Regions from separate parts of the Diaphorobacter sp. JS3051 genome, predicted to be linked through region 2. Evidence: predicted binding sites of a transcription regulator. Region 2 holds the regulator's gene; each other region holds the start of a gene.

Region 1 (9,740 bases), 1.5 Mb from region 2:
CTCTCGGCCGTGCGCGGCGCGGACGGCGCGGTGACGCACTACGTGTGCATGTTCACCGACATCTCCGAGGAAAAGGCCCAGCACCAGCGCCTGGAGTTCCTGGCGCACTGCGACCCGCTGACCGGCCTGCCCAACCGCGCCTGGTTTGGCGAGCAGCTCGACAGCGCCGTGCGCCAGGCACAGGACAGCGGCGAGCTGATGGCCCTGCTGCTCCTGAACCTGGACCGCTTCAAGGACGTGAACGACAGCTACGGCCACGCCGTGGGCGACGAGGTGCTCAGGCACATCACCCGCCAGGTGGAGCAGAGCCTGCGCCCGGGCGATCTGCTGGGGCGGCTGGCCGGCGACGAGATCGCCGTGCTGGCCCGCCACCTGCGCCATGCGGACGGCGCGGCAGCCGTGGCGCGGCACCTGATCGCCGCGGCCAGCACGCCCTGGTGCACGCCCGATGGCATTGAGGTGGTGGTGGGCGTGAGCGTGGGCATCTGCATGTTCCCCGGGCATGCGCGGACCACCGAGGCGCTGCTGCAGGGCGCGCATTCCTCGGTGTACGGCGCCAAGGCCCGCGGGCGCGGCGCGTATTGCTTCTTTGACGAATCGCTCATTCAGGCCGCGCGCGAGCGCCTGGAGATCGAGGCGCGGCTGCGCGTGGCCCTGGCGCAGGGGCACCTGCGGCTGTACTACCAACCGCAGGTATGCATCGCCACCGGCCGGATCATGGGGGCCGAGGCGCTGGTGCGCTGGCTGGACCCGCAGGAGGGCATGATCTCGCCCGCGCGCTTCATCCCCGTGGCCGAGACCTCGGGCGTGATCGGCCCGCTGGGCCAGTGGGTGATGCGCGCCGCCTGCGAGCAGGGCCAACGCTGGCGCGCCGACGGCCTGCCGGAGATCCGCCTGGCCATCAACCTCTCGCCGCGCCAGTTCCAGTTGACCGACGTGGCCGCCTGCGCCGCCGAGGCGCTCAAGTCCAGCGGCTTCCCGGCCCGCTGCCTGGAGCTGGAACTGACCGAGTCGGTGCTGGCCGAGCGGCCCGACGAGATCCGCGCCGTGCTGCAACGCCTGCAGCAGCTGGGCGTGCGCATGGCGGTGGACGACTTCGGCACCGGCTATTCGTCCCTGGCGCACCTCAAGCGCTTTCCCATCGACGTGCTCAAGATCGACCAGGGCTTCATCCGCGACATTCCCCGCAGCGCCGACGACATGGCCATCAGCGCCGCCATCGTTGCCATGGGGCACAGCCTGGGGCTGTCGGTGCTGGCCGAGGGGGTGGAGACGCCGCAGCAGCTGGCGTTCCTGCGCGAGCGCGGCTGCGACGCCTACCAGGGCTACCTGTGCAGCCGCCCCCTGCCGGCGGAGGAGTTCGCCCGGCTGCTGCAGGCGCACAACGGCATGGCGGGCTGAGCGAGCGCGGGCTGGGGCCAGCGTCCGCTACGGCGCGGGCGGCGGGCCGGGCCAGCGCTCGCGCAGCTCCGCGCACGGGTCGTGGGGCGTCAGCGCCGGCGTGCGGTGGATGTGATCCGCTTCACTTTCAATAGCTGCTCGCGCCTGTCCCGCTTGGGCTATTGCCACTTTTGACGTGAAATTACTCGGCAGCCACGTGGGCACGCCCAGGCTGCGCTGCACATGGCCGAAGCCCGCCACCAGCAATACCGTGCGGCCGGGGCGGTGGGCGGCCTGCACGGCGCGCGCCATGCGGGCGTCCCGCGCCAACTGGATGCGCACCATGGGCATCAGCCGCTGCGCCGGCACCAGGCCGCAGTGGCCCTCCTCGATCGCGGTGCGCTGGCGCGCCAGCGCTGCGGGACGCAGGTGCGTGTCCAGCGCGGTGTCGCGCATGGCTTGCGGCATCTGGCTGCGCGGCAGGTTACCGCCGCGCACCGGCACGCCCGCGGCCACGGCAGCCATCACCACCGGCGCATAGCGGTCCCAGGGCCAGGCCTGCTCATCCCATTGCAGCGCGGCGCGCACCTGGGCAGCGTCCGCGTCCGGCGGCAGGCCATCGGTGCCCGCGCCTTCGGGCGCCATCTCCAACACCAGGGCCGCAAGGCGCTGGCGCGCGGCGAGCCACTGGACCGTGTGCCGCTGCCACTGCTGGTGGGCGGCGGCGTCATGCTGCTCGCCCAGCAGCAGGGCGTCCACGGGCGGCCAGCGCTCCAGTTGGGCGTCCCAGGCGGCGTTGCCCGCGGTGGTTGGTGCCGACTGCTCCAGAAGTGTGGTACAGCCGGCGGCGAATGCCAGAGCCAGCGTGGCGAGCAGAAAGCGGTACAGCGGTAGGGTTGGCATGCCCAATGGTAGGACGTGGCGGCATTGCAACCGGGCGTAAATGTGACTTGCATGAGGAGCGCTTTGGGCCGTAATTTGCGGCAGGCCGCGCCACGGGCGGCTGGCGTGCTACAGGAAACGGAGAGCGCAACTAGGCTGCACGGCCGCGTGACCGCCGAGGCGACAACGACTTCGCAGGGTCTTCATGTAAGGTTCGCGGCGAAGCGTCCCGCGCGGTGTGAAAATCGAGAATTGCCGCCGCGCTTGGGTCGCGGCGTGCACGTCAGTTAGATCCTTTCGGAGCCCCTTCCATGCAGCGTGAAATCACCGACCTTGCCCCCGCCCTGTCTACACAACCCATCAGCATGGATGTGCTGAAGGAGAAATACTTCAAAGACGGCGAGAGCGATGTCGAGGATCTATTCCGCCGCGTGGCGCGGGCGTTGGCCTCGGTCGAGCGCGAGGACATGCGCCAGGCCCTGGAGGCGCGCTTCCTGGACAACCTGCGTGCCGGCGCCATCGGGGCGGGGCGCATCATGAGCGCCGCCGGCACCGACATCCAGGCCACCCTCATCAACTGCTTCGTGCAGCCCGTGGGCGACTGCATCCAGGGCGTGGACGATGCGGGCTACCCCGGCATCTACGAGGCCCTGCGCGAGGCCGCCGAGACCATGCGCCGCGGCGGCGGCGTGGGCTACGACTTCTCGCGCATCCGCCCGCGCGGCGCGCTGGTGAAGGGCACGGCCTCCATGGCCTCGGGCCCCTGCAGTTACATCAACGTCTTCGACCAGTCCTGCTCCACGGTGGAGAGTGCGGGCGCGCGCCGCGGCGCGCAGATGGGCGTGCTGCGCATCGACCACCCGGACGTGCTGGACTTCATCACCGCCAAGCGTACGCCGGGCCGCTGGAACAATTTCAATGTGTCCGTGGGCGTGCCCGACGCCTTCATGGAAGCGGTGGAGCAGGACCGTGATTGGGAGCTGGTGCATGGCGCCGCGCCCGGTGCGGAGCTGCAGGCCCAGGGCGCACACCAGCGCGCCGACGGCCAGTGGGTGTACCGCACGGTGCGCGCGCGCGAATTGTGGGACACGATCATGAAGTCGGCTTACGACTTCGCTGAGCCCGGCATCCTGTTCCTGGACCAGATCAACACCGACAACAACCTGCACTACACGGAGACCATCCAGGCGACCAACCCGTGTGGCGAGCAGCCGCTGCCGCCCTACGGCTGCTGCGACCTGGGCCCGATCATCCTCACACGCTTCGTGCGCAACCCGTTCGGGCTGCATGGCGAGGCGTCGTTCGACTTCGATGCCTTCGAGCAGGCCGTGGCCACCCAGGTGCGCGCGCTGGACAACGTGCTGGACGTGACCTTCTGGCCCCTGCCGCAGCAGCAGGCCGAGTCGGCGGCCAAGCGCCGCATCGGCGTGGGCTTCACGGGCATGGGTAACACGCTGGCCATGCTGTGCAAGCGCTACGACCGCCAGGAAGGGCGCGACATGGCGGTACAGATCGCCGAGCGCATGCGCAACGCGGCCTACCGCGCGTCGGTGGAACTGGCCAAGGAAAAGGGCGCATTCCCCAAGTTCGACGCCGATGGCTACCTGGCCAAGGGCACCTTCGCCAGCCGCCTGCCCGCGGACATCCAGAAGGCCATCCGCAAGCACGGCATCCGCAACAGCCACCTGCTGTCCATCGCGCCCACGGGCACGGTGAGCCTGGCCTTTGCCGACAACGCCTCCAACGGCATCGAGCCGCCGTTCTCCTGGAGCTACACGCGCCGCAAGCGCGAGGCCGACGGCAGCAAGAGCGAGTACGTGGTGGAGGACTACGCCTGGCGTCTGTACAAGACGCTGGGCGGCGACGTGAACCATCTGCCAGCGTACTTCGTGAGCGCCATGGACATGGCGGCCGCCGACCACGTGGCCATGATGGAGGCCGTGCAGCCCTTCGTGGACACGGCGATCTCCAAGACCGTGAACGTGCCCGAGGACTACCCCTACGCCGATTTCAAGGGCCTGTACATGCAGGCCTGGCACTCGGGCCTGAAGGGCCTGGCCACCTACCGGCCCAACAGCATCCTGGGCGCCGTGCTGGAAGTCACGCCCGCCGCAGCGCCAGCCCCCGCCGCCGCACCCGAGGCCGCGCCCGCCCCCGTGGTGGTGGACCCCATGCGCACCATGATCGAGAGCCGTCCCACAGGCGGCCTGTCGGCCGTGGCGGAGAAGCTGGAGTACTGGACGCAGGAAGGCCACAAGACGCTGTACCTGATCGTCTCCTTCCTGCCCGTGCCTGACGGGCGCGGCGGCACGGTGGACCGCGCCATCGAGTTCTTCATGCCCGTGGGGCAGAGCGGCGAATCGCTGCAGTGGATCACCTCCAGCATGCGCCTGCTGTCGCTGGCCGCGCGCGGCGGCTTCCTGGAGCGCGCGTTGTCCGACATGCGCAAGGTCGCCTGGGACCGTGGCCCCGTGCGCCTGGGCACGCACCAGAAGGCCGACGGCACCCACGTGCCGCTGTGGCACGACTCCGAGGTGGCCGCCATCGCGTATGCCGTGCAGAACATCCTGGCCCAGCGTGCCATGCCGCAGCAGCAGGTGCTGCCGCTGGACGAGCCCGCCGCAGCGCCCGCGACCGGCATGCCTCCGGCCATGGCCGGCAAGAAGTGCAATGAGTGCGGTGCCCACGCCGTGATCCGCAAGGACGGCTGCGACTACTGCACCCAGTGCGGCGCCCTGGGCAGCTGCGGCTGAGCAGACCGGAACGCCCTGGCAACATCAGGGCGTTCACTATCAATATGATAGCTGTTTGCGCTTGATGGGAGCGCGCGGAAGCATGTTTTCGCTTGTATGCCGCGGCCGTAGGCTTGAGCAAACTTGACTTCCATCAAGACATTTCAAAAGCGCGTGCCTACACTGCCGCCATGCGCAACAAGTCCACGCTGTCCACCAAGCTGCTGGCCATGGGCACGGTGTTCCTGCTGGTGGCGCTGGCATCCATCGGCTTCACGCTGTGGGTGACCTGGAAGTTGGAGGGGGGCGCCGCTGCGGTGAACGAGGCGGGCCGCCTGCGCATGAACATGCTGCGCATGGTGCTGGCCCAGCAGAACGAGTCGCCCCAGGAATTCGCGCGGCTGGAAACGCGCTTCAACGAAGGGCTGGAGTTGCTGCGCACGGGTGACCCCGCCCGGCCGCTGTTCGTGCCCTGGAGCGATGACACGCGCGAGCGCTACGAACACATCCGGCGGCAGTGGCTGCTCATCGAAAACGACTGGAAAGCTGCCGCGCACTATGAAAGCACCGCCTCGGCCGTGGCGCGCGCCGATGCCTTCGTGCTGGACCTGGACAGCTTCGTCGAGGCCATCGAGATCCAGATCGTGCGCCTCACGGCGGTGCTGCATCTGTTCCACCTGTTCATGGTGGCGTTGGCCATCGGCTCGGCTGTGGCCTTCATGGCGCTGAGCTACCTGCTCGTACTCAACCCCGTCACGCGGCTGCAACAGGCCCTGGCGCGGCTGCGCAAGGGCGACCTGGGCACGCGCCTGGAGGTGGAAGCAGACGACGAGTTCGGCCAGCTGACGGCGGGTTTCAACCTCATGGCCCATGCGCTGCAGACCTCGCATGAGGACCTGGAGCGCAAGGTACGCGAGAAGACCGCCACCATCGAAGTGCGCAACCAGCGCCTGGCGGCGTTGTATGCGGTGAGCGCCCTTGCGGCGGAGGCGGGAAGCCTGGAGGAGTTGACCCAGGGTTTCGTGCAGCAGATCCGCCGCGTGGCGGGGTGCGACGCGGCGGCCGTGCGCTGGTCGGACGAAGCCAACGAGCGCTACGTGCTGCTGGCCTCCGACGGGCTGCCCCAGTCGCTGGTGGAACACGAGCACTGCGTGGTCACCGGCGCCTGCGAATGCGGACAGGCGCAGGGCCAGGCGCGCATGCGTGTGATTCCGATCATGCCTGTCGGGGGCCTGCAGTTGCCGCATTGCCGCGAGGCCGGCTTCGAGACGGTGGTGAGTATCCCGGTGCAGATGCACCAGCGCCTGTTGGGTGAGGTCACGCTGCTGTATCGCAGTCCGCTGGAGCTGTCGGCGGAGATGCGCGAGCTGCTGTCCACCATGGCGCATCACTTGGCCACTTCCATGGAAAGCCTGCGCGCCTCGGCGCTGGAGCGCGAGGCAGCGGTGGCGCAGGAGCGCAGCCTCATTGCGCGCGAATTGCACGACTCCATCGCGCAGTCGCTGGCCTTTCTCAAGATCCAGACCCAGCTGCTGCGCGACGCGGTGGCGAAGGGCAACACCGAAGCGCGTGACCGCAGCATGGCGGAGCTGGATACCGGTGTGCGCGAATGCTATGCCGACGTGCGTGAGCTGCTGGTGCACTTTCGCACGCGCACGCAGGACGAGGACATCGAAGCGGCGCTGCGCGCCACGCTCTCGAAGTTCGAACACCAGACCGGCGCGGCCACGGCGCTGAGCATGGCGGGGCACGGCCTGCCGCTGGCGCAGGACGTGCAGATCCAGGTGCTGCACATCCTGCAGGAGGCCTTGTCCAACGTGCGCAAGCACGCCGATGCACGCCGCGTGGAGCTGCGGGTGCAGCGCCACCCCCGCTGGCGCTTCGAGGTGCAGGACGATGGCTGCGGGTTCGACCCGGACAGCGTGCCACCCGATTCGCTGCATGTGGGCCTGGGCATCATGCGTGAACGCGCGCAGCGCATCGGTGCGCATCTGGAGCTGGTTTCGCGCCCCGGCGGCGGTGGCACCTGCGTAGTCCTGGAGCTGCCACCAACCACCCGCGAGGAGCCTGCGTTGCCCCTCTCCCTTGTTTCTTCCGCCGCCGCATGAATGTTCCCACCACGCTTTTCCTGATCGATGACCACACCTTGCTGCGCCGCGGACTGGTGGCGCTGCTGTCCCAGCAGCCGGACCTGCGCGTGGTGGGCGAGGCCGGGGACGCCGCGGAGGCCCTGCGTCTGCTGCCTGCGCTGCGCCCCGACGTGATCCTGCTGGACAACCACCTGCCCGGTGTGCGCGGCGTGGACGCCATCGCCGACCTGCGCGAGGCGTCGCAGGGCAGCCGCGTGTTGATGCTCACGGTGAGCGAGGATGGGCAGGACCTGGCGGCCGCCTTGCGCAACGGCGCGCAGGGGTATCTGCTCAAGACCATTGACGGTGACCTGCTTGCGCAGGCGATACGGCGGGCTGCACGCGGCGAGCCGGTGGTCAGCCCCGAAATGATGGGCAAGCTGGTGGCGGCGTTCCAGTCCCAGGGGGCGCCCACGCCCGAGCCCCTGCCCGAAGAGGAAGAGCCCGCGTCGGTGTTGTCGCCGCGCGAAGAAGACGTGTTGCGCGAGATTGCGCGCGGTCTCAGCAACAAGGAAATCGCACGTGCGCTCGACATTGCCGAGACCACCGTGAAGATCCATGTGCAGCACATTCTGCGCAAGCTGGGACTGTCCTCGCGCGTGCAGGCGGCGGTCTACGCCTCGGACCGCCACCGCCTCACGGAATAACCCCCAGAGCCCGGCATAGTTCTTAGGGAGTAGGGCGGCATAGGCCGCGCTCGTCCTTTTGCACCGCCCGCGGTGTCCCAGCGAAGGATGTGCAGGCACGGCCAGTTGCGGGACCATTGCACCGTACCCAAGAGAGGACATCTGCAATGGCTCAACTGCCCCAGCGCGCCGCGCCGAGCGCCTCAACCATCGGCGAAGATCCACGCCATACCCGCAAAGCCTGGTCAGTGCTCATCGTGAGCACGCTCGCCTTCACCGTCTGCTTCATGGTCTGGATGATGTTCGGCGTCATCGGGATCCCGATCAAGAAGATGCTGAACCTGAGCTCCACCCAGTTCGGTCTGCTCACGGCCATGCCCGTGCTCACGGGCTCGCTGGTGCGCGTGCCGCTGGGTATCTGGACCGACCGCTACGGCGGCCGCATCGTGATGGCGTTGCTCATGGCCGCCACCGTTCCCGCCATCTGGATGATGGGCTACGCCACCGAATACTGGCATTTCCTCGTGATCGGCCTGTTCGTCGGTTTGGCCGGCGGCTCGTTCTCGGTCGGTACGCCCTATGTGGCCCGGTGGTTCCCCAAGCACCGCCAGGGCATGGCCATGGGCGTGTATGGCGCGGGCAACTCGGGCGCGGCCGTGAACAAGTTCGTGGCGCCCGTGATCCTGGTGGCCTTCGGGTGGGCGGCCGTGCCGCATGTGTATGCCGCCATCATGCTCGGTACGCTGGTGCTGTTCTGGCTGTTCAGCCACAGCGACCCGGCACACCTGGTACCCAGCAACGTGTCCTTTGGCGAGCAGCTCAAGGCACTGAAGGACCCCAAGGTGCTCAAGTACTGCCAGTACTACAGCATCGTGTTCGGTGGCTATGTGGCGCTTTCCCTGTGGATGGTGCAGTACTACGTCGGTGAGTACGGCCTTGACATCCGTGTGGCGGCGCTGCTGGCAGCCTGCTTCTCGCTGCCGGGCGGCGTGCTGCGCGCCATCGGCGGCGTGCTGTCCGACAAGTTCGGGGCGCACTCCGTGACCTGGTGGGTGATGTGGGTGAGCTGGATCTGCCTGTTCCTGCTGTCCTACCCGCAGACCGACTTCACCATCCAGACCGTCAACGGACCCATCACCCTGCACGTCGGCTTGAACGTATACATGTTCACCGCGCTGTTGTTCGTCCTGGGCATCGCTTGGGCTTTCGGCAAGGCCAGCGTGTTCAAGTACATCAGCGACGACTACCCCAAGAACATCGGCGCCATCAGCGGCATCGTGGGCCTGGCGGGCGGCATGGGCGGCTTCATCCTGCCCATCCTGTTCGGCATGCTCATGGACTGGACGGGCATCCGCTCCAGTGCCTTCATGCTGATGTACGGCGTGGTATGGGTTTCGTTGATCTGGATGTATTTCACCGAGGTGCGCCGCACCGACGTGATGAAGTCTCACAACGCCGCCCCGGCTGCCCACTGATCCCCACCGGAAATCCCACATGTCCACCAACACCGTTTCGCAAGGCAGCGGCCGCAAAGGCCGGGTGCTCACGCTCTGGACCCCCGAGGACAAGTCCTTCTGGGCGCGAGAGGGCGAGGCTGTCGCCAAGATCAATCTCTGGATCTCGGTGCCCGCACTGTTCCTGGCCTTCGCCATCTGGCAGGTCTGGAGTGTGGTCGCCGTGAACTTGCCGGCGCTGGGTTTCAAGTATTCGACCAACCAGCTGTTCTGGCTGGCTGCCGCCCCGGCGTTGTCCGGCGCCACGCTGCGTATCTTCTATTCCTTCATGGTGCCCATCTTCGGCGGCCGCCGCTGGACTGCGCTGTCCACCGCGTCGCTGCTGATCCCCGCCATCGGCATCGGCTATGCGGTGCAGGACAACACCACCAGCTACCCCACCATGCTTTTGTTGGCGCTGCTGTGCGGCCTGGGCGGCGGCAACTTCAGCTCCAGCATGGCCAACATCAGCTTCTTCTTCCCGAAGGAGCGCAAGGG
Region 2 (9,740 bases):
CGGTGCCTGGCACAAGCTGCGTGACGACCCCATCCTGCGCTTTCTGATCGTGTCGCTGTCGTTCTACGGCATGTCCACGTTCGAAGGCCCGATGATGTCCATCAAGACCGTCAACGCGCTCTCGCACTACACCGACTGGACTGTGGGCCACGTGCATGCAGGCGCTTTGGGCTGGGTGGGTCTGATCACCATGGGTTCGCTGTATTACCTGGTGCCTCGCCTGTTCGGCAAGGAGAAGATGCACTCCATCAAGGCAATTGAACTGCACTTCTGGATGGCGACCATCGGCATCGTGCTGTACATCGCCGCCATGTGGATTGCTGGCGTGATGCAAGGTCTGATGTGGCGCGCCGTGAACCCCGACGGCACGCTGACCTATACCTTCGTGGAAGGCGTCAAGGCGACCTATCCGTTCTACGCGATCCGCTTTTTTGGTGGTCTGCTATACCTCGGCGGTATGTTGGTGATGGCATGGAACGTCTGGGTGACGGCGATCTCCGGACGCTCCGTCAGGGTGGCCATTCCCGCCGTGAAACCCGCTCACGCCTGAAGTTCGGAGGGTCAACTACATGTCCAATACGCATAACAAAGCATCCACCGGCTTCACGCACGAGAAGGTCGAAACCAGCAACTTCCTGATGATCGTGTTGATCTTGCTGGTTGTGGCCGTCGGCGGCCTGGTGGAAATCGTTCCTCTGTTCTTTCAAAAATCGACGACTGAGGCCGTTCAAGGCGTGAAGCCTTACACGGCAGTGCAACTGATCGGACGCGATATCTACCTGCGCGAGGGTTGCTACAACTGCCACTCGCAGATGATCCGTCCGTTCCGCGCGGAAACCCTGCGTTATGGCCACTATTCGGTGGCTGGCGAGTTCGTCTACGACCATCCCTTTCAATGGGGTAGCAAGCGCACTGGGCCCGACCTGCATCGCGTGGGTGGAAAGTACAGCGATGAATGGCATCGCATTCACCTGAACAATCCGCGCGACGTGGTGCCCGAATCCAATATGCCCGCCTATCCCTGGCTCGAAAAGAACCAGATCGATCCTTCCGTTGTCGCTCCTCGCATGAAGGCATTGCGCACGGTCGGCGTCCCGTATACGGATGAGGAGATCGCCAGCGCCGCCGAGCAGGTCAAGGGCAAGACAGAGATGGATGCCGTGGTGGCCTATCTCCAGGTTTTGGGCCGTGCGCTCAAGTAATCGAGGAGCTGGTCATGGACATCACCACCATGCGTATCGTGGCCACGCTGGCGTCGCTGGCGTGTTTCGTGGGCATCTGGTTCTGGGCCTTCATGCGCCGCAACCGGGCCCGGTTCGAGGAGGCAGCACAGTTGCCCTTCGCCGAGGACTGAAGAAGTCTCCACAAGAAAAGAGATAACCCATGAGCGATTTCACGAGTAACTTCTGGTCCTTCTACGTGGCCGGAATCACCATCATCGGTATCGTGGCCTGCGGCTTGCTGCTGTGGATCACGTCCCGCAAGAAGGTCGAGGCTACGGCCGACAACACCACCGGTCACGTCTGGGACGAAGACCTGACGGAAATGAACAACCCCATGCCTCGTTGGTGGATGTGGCTGTTCATCATCACGCTGGTATTCGGTGCTGGCTATCTGGCTGCCTATCCCGGATTGGGGACCTTTAAGGGTAAGTTGGGCTGGACGCAGCTGGGCGAGTACCAAGCCGAAGTGGACAAGGCTAACGCAGAGTTGCAGCCCCTGTATGCGCGGTTCGAGGCCATGCAGCCCCAAGAGATGGCGGCCGACACAGCGGCCATGGCAATTGGTGAGCGTCTGTTCATGAACAACTGCGCGCAGTGTCATGGTTCCGATGCCCGCGGCAGCAAGGGCTTCCCCAACCTGGCCGACGGTGACTGGCTGCACGGCGGTGCGCCTGATCAGATCCAGAAGACCATCCACGATGGGCGCATTGGCGTCATGCCTCCCATGGCGGCCGCCGTGGGCTCGCCGGAAGATGTGCGTAACCTCGCCCACTATGTCCTGAGCCTGTCGGGAAGTCCGCATGACTCCCTGAAGGCGTCTCTGGGCAAGTCGAAGTTCACTGCGTGCGCTGCATGCCACGGGATGGACGGCAAGGGCAATGTGGCCCTGGGTGCCCCTAATCTGACGGATGACATCTGGCTGCATGGCTGGGGCGAAGCTGCCATCACCGCTATGATCAACAATGGCAAGACCAACGAGATGCCTGCCCAAACGGGCAAGTTGACCGATGCACAGATCAAGGTGTTGACGGCATACGTCTGGGGTTTGTCCAATAAGGCCGGCGCCCCGCGCTGATGCTCCCTGTGCGGCCGGCTCCCCGTCGAGGGGCGCCGGCCGTTTTGCGTTTTGGAAGTTGCACTTCCTTTTTGAGATTCCACCATGAAGCCAGCCGAAGGTCAGCCCCGTAAGGTGATTCCTATCACGCCAGTGGGGGCCGAAAGTTCGCAGACCGAGGTCATTTCGCTCTATGAGGCGCAAAAGAAAATCTATCCACGCTCGATAAGTGGAGTGTTCGCACGTTGGCGTTGGGCGATGGTGTTTCTGACACAGCTGGTTTTCTATGGCCTGCCATGGCTGGAGTGGGGGCAGCGCCAGATGGTGCTCTTTGACCTCGGAGCACGCCGTTTCTATATTTTTGGTTTGGTGCTTTACCCGCAGGACTTCATTTATCTGACGGGTTTGCTGATTATTTCCGCGCTGTCGCTTTTTCTGTTTACCGCAGTGGCGGGACGCCTGTGGTGCGGCTTCTCCTGTCCCCAGACCGTATACACGGAAATGTTCATGTGGATCGAGCACAAAGTCGAAGGCGACCGCAGTGCCCGTATGCGCCTGGACAATGGTCCGTGGACATTTGAGAAGATCTGGAAAAAATCTGTCAAGCAAGCCATTTGGATTGCGGTCGCATTCTGGACCGGCTTCACCTTCGTGGGCTATTTCGTTCCGATTCGCGAGCTGGGGGGAGAGTTGCTGGCCCTGCAAGGAGGGTGGCAGATATTCTGGGTGATCTTCTATGGGTTGGCCACGTACGGCAACGCAGGATTCCTGCGCGAGCAGGTGTGCAAATACATGTGCCCTTATGCGCGTTTCCAAAGCGCAATGTTCGACAGGGACACGCTGGTCGTCTCTTACGATCCTGAGCGCGGCGAGCCTCGCGGGCCCCGTAACAAGACCGTAGACCACAAAGCTGCGGGACTGGGTGACTGCATCGATTGCACGCTGTGTGTCCAGGTCTGCCCAACGGGTATCGATATTCGCAACGGACTGCAATACGAATGCATTGGTTGCGGTCTCTGCGTGGACGCTTGCAATACCGTGATGGATAAGATGAAGTATCCGCGCGGGCTGATTCGCTTCTCAACGCAGAACGGCGTCAAGAACCACTGGACCCAGTCGCAAATGCTCAAACGCGTGCTGCGACCCCGTGTGTTGTTCTATTCAGCGGTGCTGGTGGTGTTGTGCGTCGGCATGCTGGCCAGCTTGGTGGTACGCACCCCGTTGAAGGTGGACATCGTGCGCGACCGCGCTGCGCTCTCGCGCATCGTGGCGGGAGGCAAGCTTGAAAATATCTACCGGCTGCAGATCATGAACGCCACGGAGGGGGCGCAGCGCTACACCATCAGCGCCCACGGCATGGAAGGGCTGGAAGTGGCGTCCGAGACCGCAATTGACATTGGACCGGCGGAATCCCGATGGGTGGTTGTCCGTCTTCAAATTCCGTATGGCTCAGCATCTCCTGGATCGCATACGGTGTATTTCGATATTCAAGCGCAGGGTGATAAAGCCCAAGTGGCAGAGAAATCCGTATTCCTCGTACCCCGCTGAAGGCGGTCGTGGAATACAAATGAACAAGCTGTGCTCATAAATGAGCGAGGAGTTAATATAAATGTTGAGTAATTCCCCCATGAAACTGGACGACGACGGAAAGCCTTGGTGGACGTTTGGCCATGTCTGGCTTGTCATCGCGGGGCCGGTGATTGTCATCATTGCGGGCTTCGTGACCCTCTGGCTGGCCGTGAGCAAACCCGACCCCGTCATCGCGGAAGACTATTACCAACGGGGCTTGAACATCAACGAGACCCTGAAGGAGTCTGGGGGCGACATGACGCCTGCCATGAAGGGGCGCAACCATGCAGCTACTCCGCTGGAGGATCAACCGCGCTGACCGGCAGGGCGAGTCCTCTTTGCATGCCGGAGAACAGATGCTAGGCTGTCAACTACACCTGCTAGGAGATGGGCGAATGTGGATGCAACGATTGATGTGGATCGCGTGGCCGGCCTTTTTGATGGCGGGCGTCATGGAAATGGTGGTGTTCGCCTTCGTGGATCCAGAAGCGCTGCAGTGGTTTGATCAACCCCTGCATCTCTCGCGCGAAGGTGTGTATACCATCGCCTTCTTCACGTTCTGGTTCGTACTCATGGCTTCCAGCGCATTGACGACGCTGTTGTCACTCTCGCCCTTTGAGTTGAATCGCTGCCCCGTGCCCAAAGGGGCGCGGCCGGCTGATTGCGCCAAATACGTTTCCTGATCTTTCCGCCGATCAGTTATGAATGAGCAAAAAACCGAAGCTTAATGGCAGGCTTGCTGGCTGTTGACAATGCGCTTCAGCGCATCGGTATCGACGATGCGCACATGGCGCTGTTTTACTTCCACAATACCTTCTTCCACGAACTTGGAAAACGTGCGGCTGACGGTTTCCAGTTTCAATCCTAGGTAGCTGCCGATCTCTTCACGTGTCATGCGCAGCACCAATTCGGATTGCGAGAAACCCCGGGCATGCAAGCGTTGTACGAGATTCAACAGGAATGCGGCAAGGCGTTCCTCAGCACGCATACTCCCCAGCAACAGCATGACCCCATGCTCGCGAACAATCTCGCGGCTCATGATCTTGTGCACATGGTGCTGTAGTGCCGTAACTTCGCGCGACAACTCTTCAATACGATCGAAAGGCATGACGCATACTTCGGCGTCTTCAAGCGCTACCGCATCGCAAGTGTGACGGTCACTCACGATGCCATCCAGGCCAATGATTTCGCCCGCCATTTGAAAACCCGTCACTTGATCGCGACCGTCCTCGGTGGCGACACAGGTCTTGAAGAATCCGGTGCGGATGGCAAAAAGGGATGTGAAGGGTTCACCGTTCCGGAAAAGCGTGCCGCCACGCTTGATCTTGCGTCGTACAGCAACAATGTCATCGATGCGCTTGAGTTGCTGGTCGTCCAGACCCACGGGCATGCACAGCTCACGCAGATTGCAGTTTGAGCAGGCAACTTTGATGGTCTGGAGATTCGTATGCATGGGAACCCTGTTCATGGCTTGAGCTTACCTCTGAACGGCTGGGAGACATGGAATGCCGTAGGCCGCCGGACGACTTTGAGCCGAAGTCAAATTGTCGCCACAAGGACCTCATGGGCGCTTGATCAACGTCAAGGACTCATGGGGGACTCTACGGCACAGTGATATGAAAGTGCAAGGAATCCCGTCATGACCGTTGTTACAACAGAGCTCCTGCGTCGCTTTGACGTCCCAGGGCCGCGCTACACCTCTTATCCGACTGCTGATCGTTTTGTCGAGGCTTTTGGCGAGCGGGAATACATCCTTGCGCTGCAGCAGCGTCGCGTGGGGTCGGTAGCCAAGGCGATGCCTTTGTCGCTTTATGTCCACATCCCGTTTTGTGAATCGCTGTGCTATTACTGCGCGTGTAACAAAATCATTACCCGGCATCCAGAGCGGACAGAGGTCTACTTGCGTTACCTCAGCCGTGAAATCGACCTGCATACGGCGCACTGCGGTGTGGGTCAGCATGTGAGCCAGCTGCATTTCGGCGGCGGCACGCCTACTTTTCTGACGGATGACGGTTTGCGCGAACTGATGGGCATGCTGAGGCGCAGTTTCGTCCTTGTTCCTGGGGGGGAGTACTCCATAGAAGTGGACCCCCGGACCGTGGATGAAGCGCGGCTGGGATTGTTGGCGGAGCTGGGTTTCAATCGCCTGAGCTTTGGCGTGCAGGATTTCGACCCTGAAGTACAAAAGGCCGTGCACCGCATTCAGCCTGCCGAAAAGGTGTTCGCGTTGGTCGATGCGGCTCGCAAGCTCGGGTTTGAATCGGTGAACGTGGATTTGATCTACGGGCTGCCGCGACAGACACCGGAGTCGTTTGATTGCACCTTGGAGCAGGTAGCCGAGCTGCGGCCAGACCGGATCGCGCTGTATGCGTACGCTCACTTGCCAGAACGCTTCAAATCGCAGCGACGCATCATCACGGCCGAGTTGCCCATGGCTTCGGCCAAGGTGTCCATGTTGGCCCGGTCACTTGATGTGTTCCAAGAAGCCGGCTACGTCTACGTGGGCATGGACCATTTTGCTCTGCCAGACGATGCGCTGGCGGTGGCCAAGCGGCAAGGCAGGCTGCACCGCAATTTCCAAGGCTATAGCACGCAGCCCGATTGCGACCTGATTGGTCTGGGCGTTTCTGCCATCGGGCGCGTGGGCGCTACTTACAGCCAAAACGTGAAAACGCTGGACGAGTATTACGACTGCATTAACCAGGGGCATTTGCCTGTGGTGCGCGGGCTGGCGTTGACCAAGGACGACTTGGTGCGCCGCGCAGTCATCATGGCGTTGATGTGCCAAGGTGAGTTGCTGTTTGAGCCGTTGGAACAGTCTTGGCTGATTGATTTCCGCAGTTATTTCGATGCGGAATTACAGCAACTGCAAGAAATGGCGGCTCAGGGCTTAGTGAAAATTAGTGATGAGGGCGTTGAAGTTACGCCCATGGGGTGGTATTTCGTGCGCGGTGTGGCCATGGTGTTCGACAAGTATCTGCAGGCTGACCGTAACCGCGCTCGCTTTTCCCGGATTATTTGACCCATGCTGTGGGCGCTGGCCACGACGGCCTTCCTGATGGGGCTGATGGGAGGGGCTCACTGTTTGGCGATGTGTTCTGTTCCCTGCGCGGCGCTTACGGGGCTGGGTGGCACGCCGGACGCCACCCACACCATTCAATGGGCGCCCCGCCGCGGAATCCTCCAACGGGTAGCGCAGTTTCACGTGGGGCGCCTGATTGGCTACGGCGCCGCAGGGGCGGTGGTTGCGCTGGCCATGGAGCAACTCGCGTGGCTGGGGCAAAGCACCTCGGCATTGCGCCCCCTTTGGACGCTGATGCACGTGCTCATCCTCGCGTGGGGCGGGATGATGATGGTGCAAGCGCAGCAGCCCTTGTGGGTTGAGCGGGCGGGGCGTGCTGCCTGGGCGAAGGTCAAGCCCTTGGTCTCTCGGCCTGGCGGGCTCCTGACCGCGGGTGTGGCCTGGGCGCTCCTGCCATGCGGCCTTCTGTATACCGCACTGTTGACTGCCGCTCTCAGCGGAAGCGTGCTCCGCGGAGCCTTGTGCATGGTCCTGTTTGGCGTGGGAAGCGGTGTATGGCTGGTGCTGGGGCCGTGGACTTTTGGCCGCATTCGCGCTTGGATCGGCGTGAAGGGTGGGGCGTGGGGGTCTCGGCTGGCAGGTGGTGTGCTTTTTTCCCTGGGTGCATGGGCGCTGTGGATGGAGGTTGTCCATGGGCAGCCGGCGCCGTGGTGCGTGCCCTGAAAACAGCGTTTTGTGGAACCACAGCGGCTCCGCGAAGCATGCCGTGGCAAGCGAATGGTGCACACTGAGACGCTCAGGCGTGACGTATCGCTGTCAGATCTCTACCAGCGGAAGTGACGAGTCTGTTCTCATCGACGTGGAGAAATCCAGCTACGCATCTCTGCCTTACTGGATGCGCCATCGTGCGTCTGGGGCGCGCGTTGCGTATCAGTGAGATTGCCGAAGGACTGGGAAACGCCCGAACCACGCCAGGATATTTGGCATCGGTGCGACGACTACCAAGGTCTGCTCTGTGCCTTGCAGATGGGTGGGTTGCGCGCGCTGGCCGCGGAGCGCCGGATTTTCTGAGCAGGTATTGAGGTCGCTGGCACTCACCCGGAGCGAGGGCGCAAGCGATTACCGGAGAAAAAGGTGTCTGCGAATGCCACCGGACCGGCATCCTGAACCGGGGGTTCAGGTGGGCGAGGGCAGCCAGGCGTTGGGTTCATCTGACGCGAGATGATCACGCTCACCGGGCAATGTACCAAGCCCGTGCTCAATGAGCATTGGTTCAAGGAAATATAAAGCCCGGCAGCACCGCAGACATGTTCATTGTAGTGGGCTGCCCGTGTGCGGCCAGGGGCTGGGCTTTTACCGTAATGGTTATAGGAGGCGCCCATCCTCGCCCAGCGCCTCGTCCAGGCGCAGGAGCAACTGCTGCACGCGCTCATCGCTGTCGTGCACATGCGGCGCGACCGGGGTGGGGGCCATGCGCGCAGGGGCTGAGGCGGCTGCCAAATCGGCGGCTTCGCGGTCGGCGATCTCGAAAGCCAGGTTGAGGGCCGCCAGCACGGCGATGCGCTCACGCGCGCGTACTTTGCCCGCGTCACGGATGCGCGTCATGGCGGTATCCACGCGCTCGACCGCCTCCAGCAGGCGCGACTCCTGGCCGTCCGGGCAGGCCAGGAGATAGCTTTGCTGGAGGATCTGTACCTCGATCTGCTTCATGGCGCGTCTTTCGTCTCAGCAGTGCCGGGGAGTTCGGGCTCGGCAGGCAGGCGGTCCAGCAATGCGTTCACGCGGGCACGGGCCGCCTGCAGGCGGGATTGGAGGGAATCGCGCTCCTGGGTGAGCGCCGCGACCTGCTGCGCCAACAGGGCATTGGTGCGCTGCAACTCGGCATGGCGCAGCAGCAGCCGCTCAACGCGCTCGGCGATCTGGTCGATGGAAGAGGGGGAGGCCATACGCTGCCGATTGTAGGGATCGGCGTGCGAACCATCGTAAAATTGCGCAGTTGGTGCTCGCGGCGTGGTTCACATGCCGCAGTTCAACGGGAAGCAGGGAGGGACTCTCCGCCATGGAGTGTGTCCTGTGCCTGCGCTGCCCCCGCAACGGTCAGCGGATGAGCCGTACCTCGGCTCCCTCTTCATTGACAAGCCACTGAGCGCCTTGAACAAGCGTTTGGGAAGGCGATGCAGAGCGTTCCGCCAGCCCGGATACCGGCCAACGAGGTGGCTCCGCGTTTCCTTTTGTGAAACCTGGGCCGTTATGCCCAGGTGCCGACGGGGAGGTCGGCCGTGGCGATCTCTCTGTTTGCCCCACATGACAAACACCCGTCCGTTCAATGTGCGCTTGAGTGCGCTTTCCGTGCACGCGCGCGTCGCCGTGCTGCCGCTGGCGCTGGCCGCCGCTTTCCCCGCCGTGTCCCAGACCCTGCTGGCCCAGGCAGCCACAGAACCCCAACTGCGTGAAACCGTCATCACGGCAACCCGCGTGGCCCGGCCGCTGGCCGACATCGTGTCCGATGTGTCCGTCATCGACCGTGAAACCATCGAGGCCAGCGGCGCGGTAGGCGTCATTGACGTGATCTCGCGCCTGCCAGGCGTGCAGATCACGCGCAATGGCGGCCAGGGCAGCAGTGGCAGCGTCTACCTGCGCGGCGCGGAGTCGCGCTTTACCGCCGTGTACCTGGACGGCGTGCGCCTGGACTCGCAATCCACCGGCGGCGTGGTGTGGGAGCAAATCCCGTTGTCGCAGATCGACCGCATCGAGGTCGTGCGCGGGCCAGCGGCTGCTGTGTACGGCTCGGATGCCATGGGAGGCGTGATCCAGCTCTTCACCAAAAAGGGCGAGGGTGCGCCGGCGCCCTACGTGGGCGTGGGCCTGGGCA
Region 3 (9,740 bases), 1.1 Mb from region 2:
ATCGTCATGCCGCGCTTCACCCCCGGTGTGAAAGTGGAGCGCACGCGCGGCTTTGGTGCCGAGGTGGTGCTGCACGGCGACACGCTGGAGGAAGCCCGCCAGCACGCCTACCAGTTGGCGGAGCAGCAGGGCCTGACCTTCGTGCACCCCTACGACGACGAGGCCGTGGCCGCCGGCCAGGGCACGCTGGTGCTGGAGATGCTGGCCGCCCAACCCGACCTGGATGCGCTGGTGGTTTCGGTGGGCGGCGGCGGGCTGCTGGCCGGCATGGCAACGGCAGCGCGGGCCATCAAGCCGAACCTGGAGATCATCGGCGTGCAGACGGCGCGCTTCCCGGCCATGGTGAATGCCATCAAGGGCACGCACCACGCGCAGGGCGCGTCAACCATCGCCGAGGGCATCGCCGTGGGCCAGCCGGGAAAGATGACGCAGGAGGTCATTGGCCGGCTGGTGGATGACCTGCTGCTGGTGGACGAAGGCGACATCGAGCAGGCGGTGCTGATGCTGCTGGAGATCGAAAAGACGCTGGTGGAAGGCGCGGGGGCCGCCGGGCTGGCCGCGCTGGTGCGCCACCCCGAGCGCTTTCGCGGCAAGAAGGTGGGGCTGGTGCTCAGCGGCGGCAACATCGACCCGCTGCTGCTGGCGGCCATCATCGAGCGCGGCATGGTGCGATCCGGCCGGTTGGCGCGCATCATGGTCAGCGCACGCGACGTGCCCGGCGTGCTCGCCCGCATCACTGCCCTCGTGGCCGAAGCGGGCGCTAACATCGAAGAGGTGCACCACCAGCGCGCCTTCACCGTGCTGGCCGCGCAGAACGTGGAGATCGAACTGGTGCTGCAAACGCGCGGCAAGGCCCACATCCAGCAGGTGCTGGACCTGCTGCGCGCCGCGCAGATGGAGGCCGAACTGCGCTGAGAGCGCCGTGCCGCACGCGCGTGCGGGTAAGGCCCGTGCACGCGCGGGGGCGTTGTGGCTACACTTGTCCCCCATCAAGGCACCAGACCCCACAGGAGACCGAACCCATGGCCCATGACCACCCCATCGCCCCCAACGCCGCCGACGTCGAGGCCGCCACGGCCACCGATGCCGCCGAGTCCGTGGTGCATCTGATTCCCGTCGTGATCCCTGCGGTGGGTGCGGCCATGATCTTCCTGCTGGCCTTCATTGCGGTGTACATGGCCTGAACGCACCGCCCGCTCGCCACCCAGCCCCGCCTCTGCGGGGCTTTGTTTTTTGGTGATCGCGTTTTGCACCGACGCCATGACACGCATAACGTCATGTGTTTTTTGCATGATTTAACCCCCTGTCCGACAGACAAATCGGGGGCGTCTTCATAAAATCGTCACCCCAGCCGACCTGTGCAGGGGTGCCACCGCGGTACCCCCGTTTCGCCAGCCGACTGAGTCCCAGCGGTTTTTTCAAAGGCAGCGCGCAGATCGGTTCAGCGCGGGCCTGTGCGTCGTGACCCGGTTCGCTTCCTTTGAAAAGACTGTTTTTCAACTTCAAAGAAGCCTTCCCGATGAACGCACCCACCATGCCCGTCCTGGACATTCAGGCGCCCGCATACGTCAAGAACGCCAAGCTGATCGCCTGGGTGGCCGAAATGGCCGCGCTGTGCAAGCCCGCCCGCATCCACTGGTGCGACGGTTCGCAGCAGGAGTACGAGCAGTTGTGTCAGCAACTGGTGGATGCCGGCACGTTCAAGAAGCTGAACCCCGCCAAGCGCCCGGGCAGCTACTTGGCGTGGTCCGACCCGTCGGACGTCGCGCGCGTGGAAGACCGCACCTACATCTGCTCGGAGAAAAAGGAAGACGCCGGCCCGACCAACAACTGGATGGCCCCGGCCGAGATGCGCGCCACGCTGCAGCCGCTGTTTGACGGTTGCATGGCCGGCCGCACCATGTACGTGGTGCCCTTCTCCATGGGGCCTCTGGGCTCGCACATCGCCCACATTGGCATCGAACTGACCGACAGCGCCTACGTGGCCGTGAACCAGAAGCTGATGACCCGCATGGGCAAGGCCGTCTATGACGTGCTCGGCACCGACGGCGAGTTCGTGCCCTGCATGCACACCGTGGGCGCCCCGCTGGCCGCAGGCCAGAAGGACACCACGTCCTGGCCCTGCAACCCCCAGGTCAAGTACATCGTCCACTACCCCGAGACCCGCGAGATCTGGTCGTACGGCTCGGGCTACGGCGGCAACGCACTGCTGGGCAAGAAGTGCCTGGCGCTGCGCATTGCCTCGACCATGGGCCGCGACCAGGGCTGGCTGGCCGAGCACATGCTGATCCTGGGCGTGACCAACCCCGAGGGCAAGAAGTACCACGTGGCCGCCGCTTTCCCCAGCGCCTGCGGCAAGACCAACTTCTCCATGCTGGTGCCGCCGGAAGCCGGCTTCGCCGGCTGGAAGGTCACGACCATCGGTGACGACATTGCCTGGATCAAGCCCCATGCCGACGGCAAGATGTACGCCATCAACCCCGAAGCCGGTTACTTCGGCGTGGCCCCCGGCACCAACATGCACACCAACCCGAACTGCATGCGTTCGCTGGACAAGGACGTGATCTTCACCAACGTCGCCCTCACCGACGATGGCGATGTGTGGTGGGAAGGCATGGAGAAGGACACCGGCAAGCTCCCGGACCACCTCATCGACTGGCAGGGCAAGGACTGGACACCGCAGATCGCCAAGGAAACCGGCGCCAAGGCCGCGCACCCCAATTCGCGCTTCACGGTGGCCGCCACCAACAACCCGGCCCTGGACCCCGAGTGGGACAACCCCGCCGGCGTGGCCATCGACGCCTTCATCTTCGGCGGCCGCCGCTCCACCACCGTGCCGCTGGTGACCGAGGCCCGCAGCTGGATGGAAGGCGTTTACATGGCCGCGACCATGGGCTCCGAGACCACCGCCGCCGCCTTTGGTGCGCAGGGCGTCGTGCGCCGCGACCCGTTCGCCATGCTGCCGTTCTGCGGCTACAACATGAGCGACTACTTCCAGCACTGGCTCGACATGGAACACAAGCTGGAGGAGTCCGGCCACCAGCTGCCCAAGATCTTCTGCGTCAACTGGTTCCGCAAGGGCGAGGACGGCAAGTTCGTCTGGCCCGGCTATGGCGACAACATGCGCGTGCTCAAGTGGATGCTGGACCGCATCGAGGGCACGGCGCAAGGCGAGCCGACCATGTTCGGCATTGCTCCGCTGTACGCCGAGATCAACTGGACCGGCCTGGACTTCAGCACCGAGCAGTTCAAGACGGTGACCAGCATCGACAAGGCTGCCTGGGTCGAAGAACTGAAGCTGCACACCGAGCATTTCGACAAGCTGGCCTACCACCTGCCTCAGGAACTGCTGGCTATCAAGGCCGCGCTGGAGAAGCGTCTGGCGGCCTGACCACCCTGCCTCGGCTCGGCGCGTGTAATTCAGCCGGGCCTACACACACAACCCCGCGACCACATCTGTGGCGCGGGGTTTTTTCATGAATGCGCCCCATAGGAAGCTGCCGCGCACATAGCACAAAGGGCACCCGAAGGTGCCCTGTTGTCGGTTGGCGCGGTGTCGCCGCGCGGCCGTTCAGCGGTAACGGCGCAGGTCGTCCACCGCGATCCCGTTCATCGCACGGCTCAGGTCGGCCATGATGCGGGCGTCGCGCAGTGCGGCATTCCAGGTGCGCTCGTCCTCTGCCGCACGCCGGTGCGCGTCCGACCAAGCCTTGACAGCGGCACGCAGGCCCAGCACCGCGCTGCGCGCAGGTGCCGCCAGCAACGCCATTCCTGCGAAAGCGATCACCCACATCACCATCCAGCCGGCCAGCATGTGGCCATCGTTCCAGGTGTCCATGACCTGGTTGGCCACGACAAGCAGCGCGGCGACCAGCGCCGCCAGCAGCAGCGACGTTGCGCCGCGGGTGCCGGCAAAGCGGGCAGCGGTTTGCTTCAGATGGCTTGCGGCCTCTTCAATGCGTGCAATGCCGTGGTGCTGGACAGGAACGTCGATGTGTACAAACTTCGTCATGATGCGACTCGTACGCCACTGTTGGCGAAATTGCCGGGCGGTGCAGCAATACTAGGGTTTACCCTGGTTTGTGTCTAATTTATATGTTGAATCACCCATATTCATCCGTGTGATGATTGCGGCATGCAGCCATTGAACTTTCGCACGCTGGATCTCAATCTGCTGCGCGTCTTTGACGAGGTCATGGCCGAGCGCAACCTGACCCGCGCCGCCGAGAAACTGGCCATCACACAGCCCGCCGTGAGCAACGCACTGCGCCGGTTGCGCGAGGTGCTGGGCGACGAGCTGGTCACGCGGCGCGGCCACGGCGTGGAGCCCACGCCGCGGGCACTGGCCCTGTGGCCCGCCGTACGGCACGCATTGGCACAGTTGCAGGAGACACTTTCCCCCGGGCGCTTTGACCCGGCGTCCGCTTGTATCTTTAAACCAGACCAGCGCGGTAGAGTCTGAACGCCGTTGAGGCGGCCAGACCGGCCCGTGCAGTTTGGTAGGCGCTGGGGTGATAGAGCCCGTGACTGAGTACAGAACGCATGGCCGCCGCGCTGGTCTTCGTGAAGCCCGAACGGTTACGCGCGCCTTGATTGAGCGCGCATGCACAAGCAAGGGATCTGAAGATCATGTCTGTTACCTCTGTGACGGTGGGCATCGACGTGGCCAAGGCGCACGTGGATGTCTGTGTGCTGGGTGCCAAGAGCAGCGCCCAGCGGTTTGACAACGATGCCGAAGGCCACTCGGCGCTGGCGGCTGCCCTGCAGCCCCTGGACGTGGGTCTGGTGGTGATGGAGGCCACCGGCGGCTACGAGGCCGCGTTAGCGTGTGCCCTGCAGGCCACAGGCCTGCCCGTGGCGGTCATCAACCCGCGCCAGGCGCGCGACTTCGCCAAATCCATGGGACGCCTGGCCAAGACCGACGCGGTGGATGCGCGCACGCTGGCCGAGCTGGCAGCGGTGCTGCTGCGCCGCGACGATCTGCAGCGCTTCTTGCGCCCCCTGGCCGATGAGCGCCAGCAGTGGCTCGCGGCCCTGGTCACGCGCAGGCGCCAGTTGCTGACCATGCTCCATTCGGAGCGCCAACGGCTGCAGATCACGCCCAAGAAGCTGCACGCCAGCATCGAGGCCATCGAGGCGGCGATCAAGGCGCAGCTCGATGAGATCGAAGAGCAGATGGTCACGCATGTGCGCGAGCACTTTGGGGAGCTCGACACGCTGCTGCAGTCGGCTGCGGGAGTCGGCCCGGTGGCCAGTGCCACGATGATTGCCGAGCTGCCAGAGCTGGGCCGGCTGAACCGGCGCGAGATCGCTGCATTGGTGGGCGTGGCGCCCATGGCCAATGACTCCGGCGGCAGCAAGGGCAGGCGGCGCGTACAAGGCGGGCGCTTCGAGATCCGCCGCGTGCTGTACATGGCAACGCTCACGGCCACCCGCTACAACCCGGCCATCAAGGCCTTCTACGAGCGTCTGAAGGCCGCTGGCAAGTTGCCCAAGGTCGCCCTGGTCGCTTGCATGCGCAAGTTGCTCACCACGCTCAACGCCATGGTGCGCACTGGAAAACCTTGGGACAAGTCGCTTCATTGCGCTTGACTTCGAAGACGGTTACTCAGACGACCTTCGTTCTGGCGATGGCCGACGCCACGGGTGCCACGCTGATCCCGCCACTCATCGAGATCGTGGAACGCGAGGCCCCCGGCGTCTCGCTGCGCGTGGTGCCGCTGACCACGCGCGACCCGCGCCGCCTGCTGGACGACGAGAGCGCCGACATGGCCGTGGGCTACTTCCCCGCCGTGCTGGCCGACCTCACGGCGCGGGCGCAGTCGGACAACGTGGTGGCGCACGAAAGCACCCGCCTCTACGATGGCCAGTACGTGTGCGTGATGCGCGCGGACCACCCGCTGGCCGCCGTGCCGATGACGCTGGACCTGTACTGCGCCGCGCGCCACCTGCTGGTGAGCTTCTCGGGCAAGCCCTTCGGCTTCATCGACGGGGCATTGGCCGCGTTGGGACGTGAACGCCGCATCGTGCTTACCGTGAACCAGTTCTTCACCGCGGGACGGGTGGTGGCCACCACGGACCTGCTCACCGTGCTGCCGCGCCACTTCGTCGGCGTGGCCAGCGTGCGCGACGAACTGGTGTGGCGCCCGCTGCCCATGACGCTGCCGCCCGTGCACGTGGACGCACTGTGGCACCGCCGGCGCAACCACGACCCCGCCCACCGCTGGCTGCGCGAGGCGATTGCGCGCGCCGCGCGCAACACGCCCGCCCCCATCCACCGCCAGGATTGACCCCACCCACTCACCCATGAAGCTGCAACTGCTGTCCGACCTGCACCTGGAAGCCCACCCGCATTTCACCCCCAGCCCCGCCGTTGGCGCCGATGTCCTGGTGTTGGCCGGCGACATCGGCTCTTACCAGGCCGGCTCGCTGCTGTCGGACGACGACTTCGGCCTGGCGCGCTTCTCCCCTCTGCCGCAGTACGCCGGATGGCCCACGCCAGTGGTCTTCGTCCCTGGCAACCATGAATACGACATGCAGGACTTCGACGCCGCGCATGCGCGCCTGCGGCGCAGCTGCGACCGGCTGGGGCTGATCTGGCTGGAGCGTGAGAGCATGGTGCTGCAGGGGGTCCGCTTCGTTGGAACGACGCTGTGGAGCGACTTCGACGCGCTGGCCGACCACGCGGCGATCACCGACCCGGGCCAGCGACTGCAGCGGCGCGAGAAGGCGTTCCGCGCGGCCAACTTCTATCTCTCCAAGACTGGCAGCACCCGCCAGGGTGTGCCCTTCCTGGCCGCCGAGGTGCGCGAACAGGCCCTGGTTTGCCAGGCCTGGCTACGCAACGCGCTCGCACAGCCCTTTGCGGGCACGACGGTGGCCGTCACGCACTTCGCGCCCAGCCTGCTCAGCGCCGACCCGCGCTACGGCCTGGTGCCGGGCACGGCGGGGTTTTGCAATGCGCTGGACGACTGCCTGCCCCACGCCCAGCTGTGGCTGCACGGCCATCTGCATGCGCCCAGCGACTACCTGGTGCGCGGGGCCCGCGCGGACGGCGCGCCCTGGAGCTGCCGCATAGTGGCCAACCCGCTGGGCTATGCCCGCAAGGGGGAGCAGGCAACCTTTCAGCCGCACTGCGTGCTCACCGTATGATGCGTGCGGGCCCTGCGCCCGCCACCGCGCACCGCATCAAAAATATGACTGAAGTCAAGACAACAGACGCCAGCGCGGATTAGTCTGATTTCTCGTTTCCGGAGCACTTCGAATGAACATCCTGCTTGCTGTCGACGGCAGCATCTACACCAAGAAAATGCTGGCCTACCTGGCCGCTCACGACGAGATGCTGGGCAGCTCGCACACCTACACGGCCATCACCGTGCAGCCCCAGTTGCCTCCCCGCGCGCGCGCCGCGCTCGGCAAGGAAGTCGTGGACAAGTACCACGCTGAGGAAGGCGAAAAGGTGCTGTCGCCCGTCGTGAAGTTCATGGCGCGTCATGGCGTGCAGCTCAAGACCATGACCAAGGTGGGCCCGGCGGGCGAGACCATCGCCAAGGTGGCCGAGTCCGGCAAGTACGACCTGATCGTCATGGGCACGCACGGCCACGGCTCGCTGGGCAAGCTGGTGATGGGCTCGGTCAGCACGCAGGTGCTGGCCAACTGCCAGGTGCCGGTACTGCTGGTGCGCTGATCAGGCCACCCGCATGGCGGGGCCGCTCGCCAGGCCACTCAGGCAGGTGTCCGCGGCCCAGTCGATGATGCACTCGTCCGCATAACCGCGGTCGCGCAGCATGCCGAGCATGGGATCGGCATTGCGCGCCAGCAGCGCACACAAGATCACATCGGGCGGCAACTCGCGCCGCAGCTGTCCCTGGGCCTGCGCCTCGACGATCCAGCCGAGGATGCAGGCATGCACCTCCTGCATCGATGCCCGGTAGGCGTCGCAGGCGCGCAGCGCCTGGGCCAGCGCGGAGTTGCGGCTGGGCAGCAGCGGCACCTCGTCGGCCAGTTGCAACTGCAGCGTCCAGCACAGCAGCGCGTGCAGGCGCTGCATGGCGCCAAGTTCGGCCGGCAGCGCCGCCAGAAAGCGCTGCAGGCGCTCCACCACATGCACCATGGCGGCCGAGCACAGGTCGTCCTTGCCGGCAAAGTGTTTGTACAGGCTGGCCTTGGCAATGCCCACGGCCGCGGCGACCTCGTCCACGGTCATGGTCTCGAAGCCTTTTTCGCCCAGCAGGCGGCTCGCGGCCTCCACGATGGCATCCTCGCGCGCCCGGAGCATCTGCTCCTTGAAGGACGGACGGGGCGGCTGCAACGTGTTCATGCGGGCGATGTTAGCGAGCCTTCACCCCGCGCAGGCCGATAACCCTAAAGACCCCCATCCGCGTGTGCCGTCAGGCCGACAGGTACTGCGCCGCCGCGCTGGTGAGCGCATCGGCCAGCGCATCCAGCACTTCCGACTCCAGGTTCCATGAGTGCCAGTACAGCTGGATGGGCAGCGTATGGCCCGGCGCCAGGTCCACCAGCCGGCCTTGCTGCAGCCAGGGGCGCGCGAGCAGCTCGGGCACCACGCTCACGCCCCAGCCCGCGGCCACGGCGCGCACCTGGCCCTCCGAGCTGGGCACGAACACGCGGCTGAGAGACACGCGTTTCAGGCCAAAGGTGCGCGTGACGAACTCGGCCTGCATATCGTCCTTGCGGTTGAACGAGACGAAAGGCACGTCGCGGAAGTTGTGCGCCGTGAGCCCTTGCGGCAGTTGTCGGCGCGCCAGCTCTGGCGCGGCCACGGCGACGTACTGCATCGCGCCCAGGGGCACCATGCGACAGCCGCGCAGCGCGCTCTTCAACGTCGTCACGCAGCCCATGACCTGGCCCGAGCGCAGCCACTCCTGCGTGAAGTCCTGGTCGTCGGCAATGATCTCCAGTGGCAACCGCTGGCGCACCAGATCGCCGAGCGCGTCCACCGCCCAGGTGGCGATGCTGTCGGCGTTGATGGCGATGGCGATGCGCTCTTCCTCGCGGCCGCCGCCGCGCCCGCTGGGCATGAGGTCCTGCAGATCGCGCTCCAGGTCGGCGCGCAGCAGGCGCAACTGCTTGGTGTGCTTGAGCAACAACTGCCCGGCCGAGGTGGGCTTGAGCGGCCGGCTGCGCACGATGAGCACCGAGCCCACCTGCGCCTCCAGCGCACGCAGGCGCTGCGACACGGCGGACTGGGTGATGTTCAGGCGGCGCGCGGCGCGCTCGAAACCGCCCTCTTCGACGATGGCGGCCAGGCATTCCAATGCGGCGGGGTCAAATGTGCTCACGGTCGGTATCCATTAGTCATTCTGATGAATTCCGAAGAAGTTTAATCACGCTTTTGTTTTTCATTGGGCCGCAGCACACTGCGCGCCATGAAAACCATCGTCCTGGGCGCCGGCATCATCGGCATTAGCACCGCCTGGCATCTGCGCGAGCGCGGGCATGAAGTCACTGTGGTCGACCGCCAGCCCGACGCGGCGCTGGAGACCAGTTTTGCCAACGCGGCGCAGATCTCGGTGAGCTACTGTGAGCCCTGGGCCAACCGCGAGGCGCCATGGAAGGCCCTCAAGTGGATGTTCGACAAGGAAGCGCCGCTGCTGTTTCGCCCCCAGCTCGACTGGGAGCAATGGCGCTGGTGCCTGAAGTTCCTGGCGCAGTGCAACGACACGGCCTTCGCACGCAACGTGCAGCAGATCGTGGCGCTGGGCGCTTACAGCCATGCC

What was found. Region 2 encodes FNR, which switches genes on or off when oxygen is low (the NO sensors DNR and NnrR bind a similar motif). Its sites were predicted from a motif close to TTGATNNNNATCAA; they were not measured.
Region 1: the regulator FNR is predicted to act here: its motif matches at 5,139-5,152, upstream of I3K84_RS10865 (type IV pili methyl-accepting chemotaxis transducer N-terminal domain-containing protein).
Region 3: the regulator FNR is predicted to act here: its motif matches at 7,197-7,210, upstream of I3K84_RS12700 (universal stress protein).

What each region holds. Positions count from the first base shown of each region.
Region 1 is NZ_CP065406.1:2,270,943-2,280,682, reverse strand. It holds gene I3K84_RS10880 (putative bifunctional diguanylate cyclase/phosphodiesterase) at 1-1,401, shown strand, start outside; gene I3K84_RS10875 (ChaN family lipoprotein) at 1,429-2,283, opposite strand; gene I3K84_RS10870 (adenosylcobalamin-dependent ribonucleoside-diphosphate reductase) at 2,574-5,015, shown strand; gene I3K84_RS10865 (type IV pili methyl-accepting chemotaxis transducer N-terminal domain-containing protein) at 5,186-7,102, shown strand; gene I3K84_RS10860 (response regulator) at 7,099-7,770, shown strand; gene I3K84_RS10855 (nitrate/nitrite transporter) at 7,917-9,224, shown strand; gene I3K84_RS10850 (NarK family nitrate/nitrite MFS transporter) at 9,244-9,740, shown strand, end outside.
Region 2 is NZ_CP065406.1:3,768,620-3,778,359, forward strand. It holds gene ccoN (cytochrome-c oxidase, cbb3-type subunit I) at 1-550, shown strand, start outside; gene ccoO (cytochrome-c oxidase, cbb3-type subunit II) at 570-1,202, shown strand; gene I3K84_RS17935 (cbb3-type cytochrome c oxidase subunit 3) at 1,217-1,354, shown strand; gene ccoP (cytochrome-c oxidase, cbb3-type subunit III) at 1,384-2,298, shown strand; gene ccoG (cytochrome c oxidase accessory protein CcoG) at 2,383-3,825, shown strand; gene I3K84_RS17950 (FixH family protein) at 3,887-4,165, shown strand; gene I3K84_RS17955 (hypothetical protein) at 4,242-4,529, shown strand; gene fnr (fumarate/nitrate reduction transcriptional regulator Fnr) at 4,571-5,314, opposite strand; gene hemN (oxygen-independent coproporphyrinogen III oxidase) at 5,486-6,868, shown strand; gene I3K84_RS17970 (sulfite exporter TauE/SafE family protein) at 6,872-7,591, shown strand; gene I3K84_RS17975 (cell division protein ZapA) at 8,234-8,578, opposite strand; gene I3K84_RS17980 (hypothetical protein) at 8,575-8,814, opposite strand; cobalamin riboswitch at 8,849-9,093, shown strand; gene I3K84_RS17985 (TonB-dependent receptor domain-containing protein) at 9,173-9,740, shown strand, end outside.
Region 3 is NZ_CP065406.1:2,637,657-2,647,396, forward strand. It holds gene I3K84_RS12660 (threonine ammonia-lyase) at 1-915, shown strand, start outside; gene I3K84_RS12665 (hypothetical protein) at 1,023-1,184, shown strand; gene I3K84_RS12670 (phosphoenolpyruvate carboxykinase (GTP)) at 1,520-3,391, shown strand; gene I3K84_RS12675 (hypothetical protein) at 3,572-4,012, opposite strand; partial or broken gene I3K84_RS12680 (LysR family transcriptional regulator) at 4,136-4,426, shown strand; gene I3K84_RS12685 (IS110 family transposase) at 4,630-5,592, shown strand; partial or broken gene I3K84_RS12690 (LysR substrate-binding domain-containing protein) at 5,610-6,290, shown strand; gene I3K84_RS12695 (metallophosphoesterase) at 6,307-7,152, shown strand; gene I3K84_RS12700 (universal stress protein) at 7,265-7,687, shown strand; gene I3K84_RS12705 (TetR/AcrR family transcriptional regulator) at 7,688-8,320, opposite strand; gene I3K84_RS12710 (LysR family transcriptional regulator ArgP) at 8,391-9,302, opposite strand; gene I3K84_RS12715 (D-amino acid dehydrogenase) at 9,390-9,740, shown strand, end outside.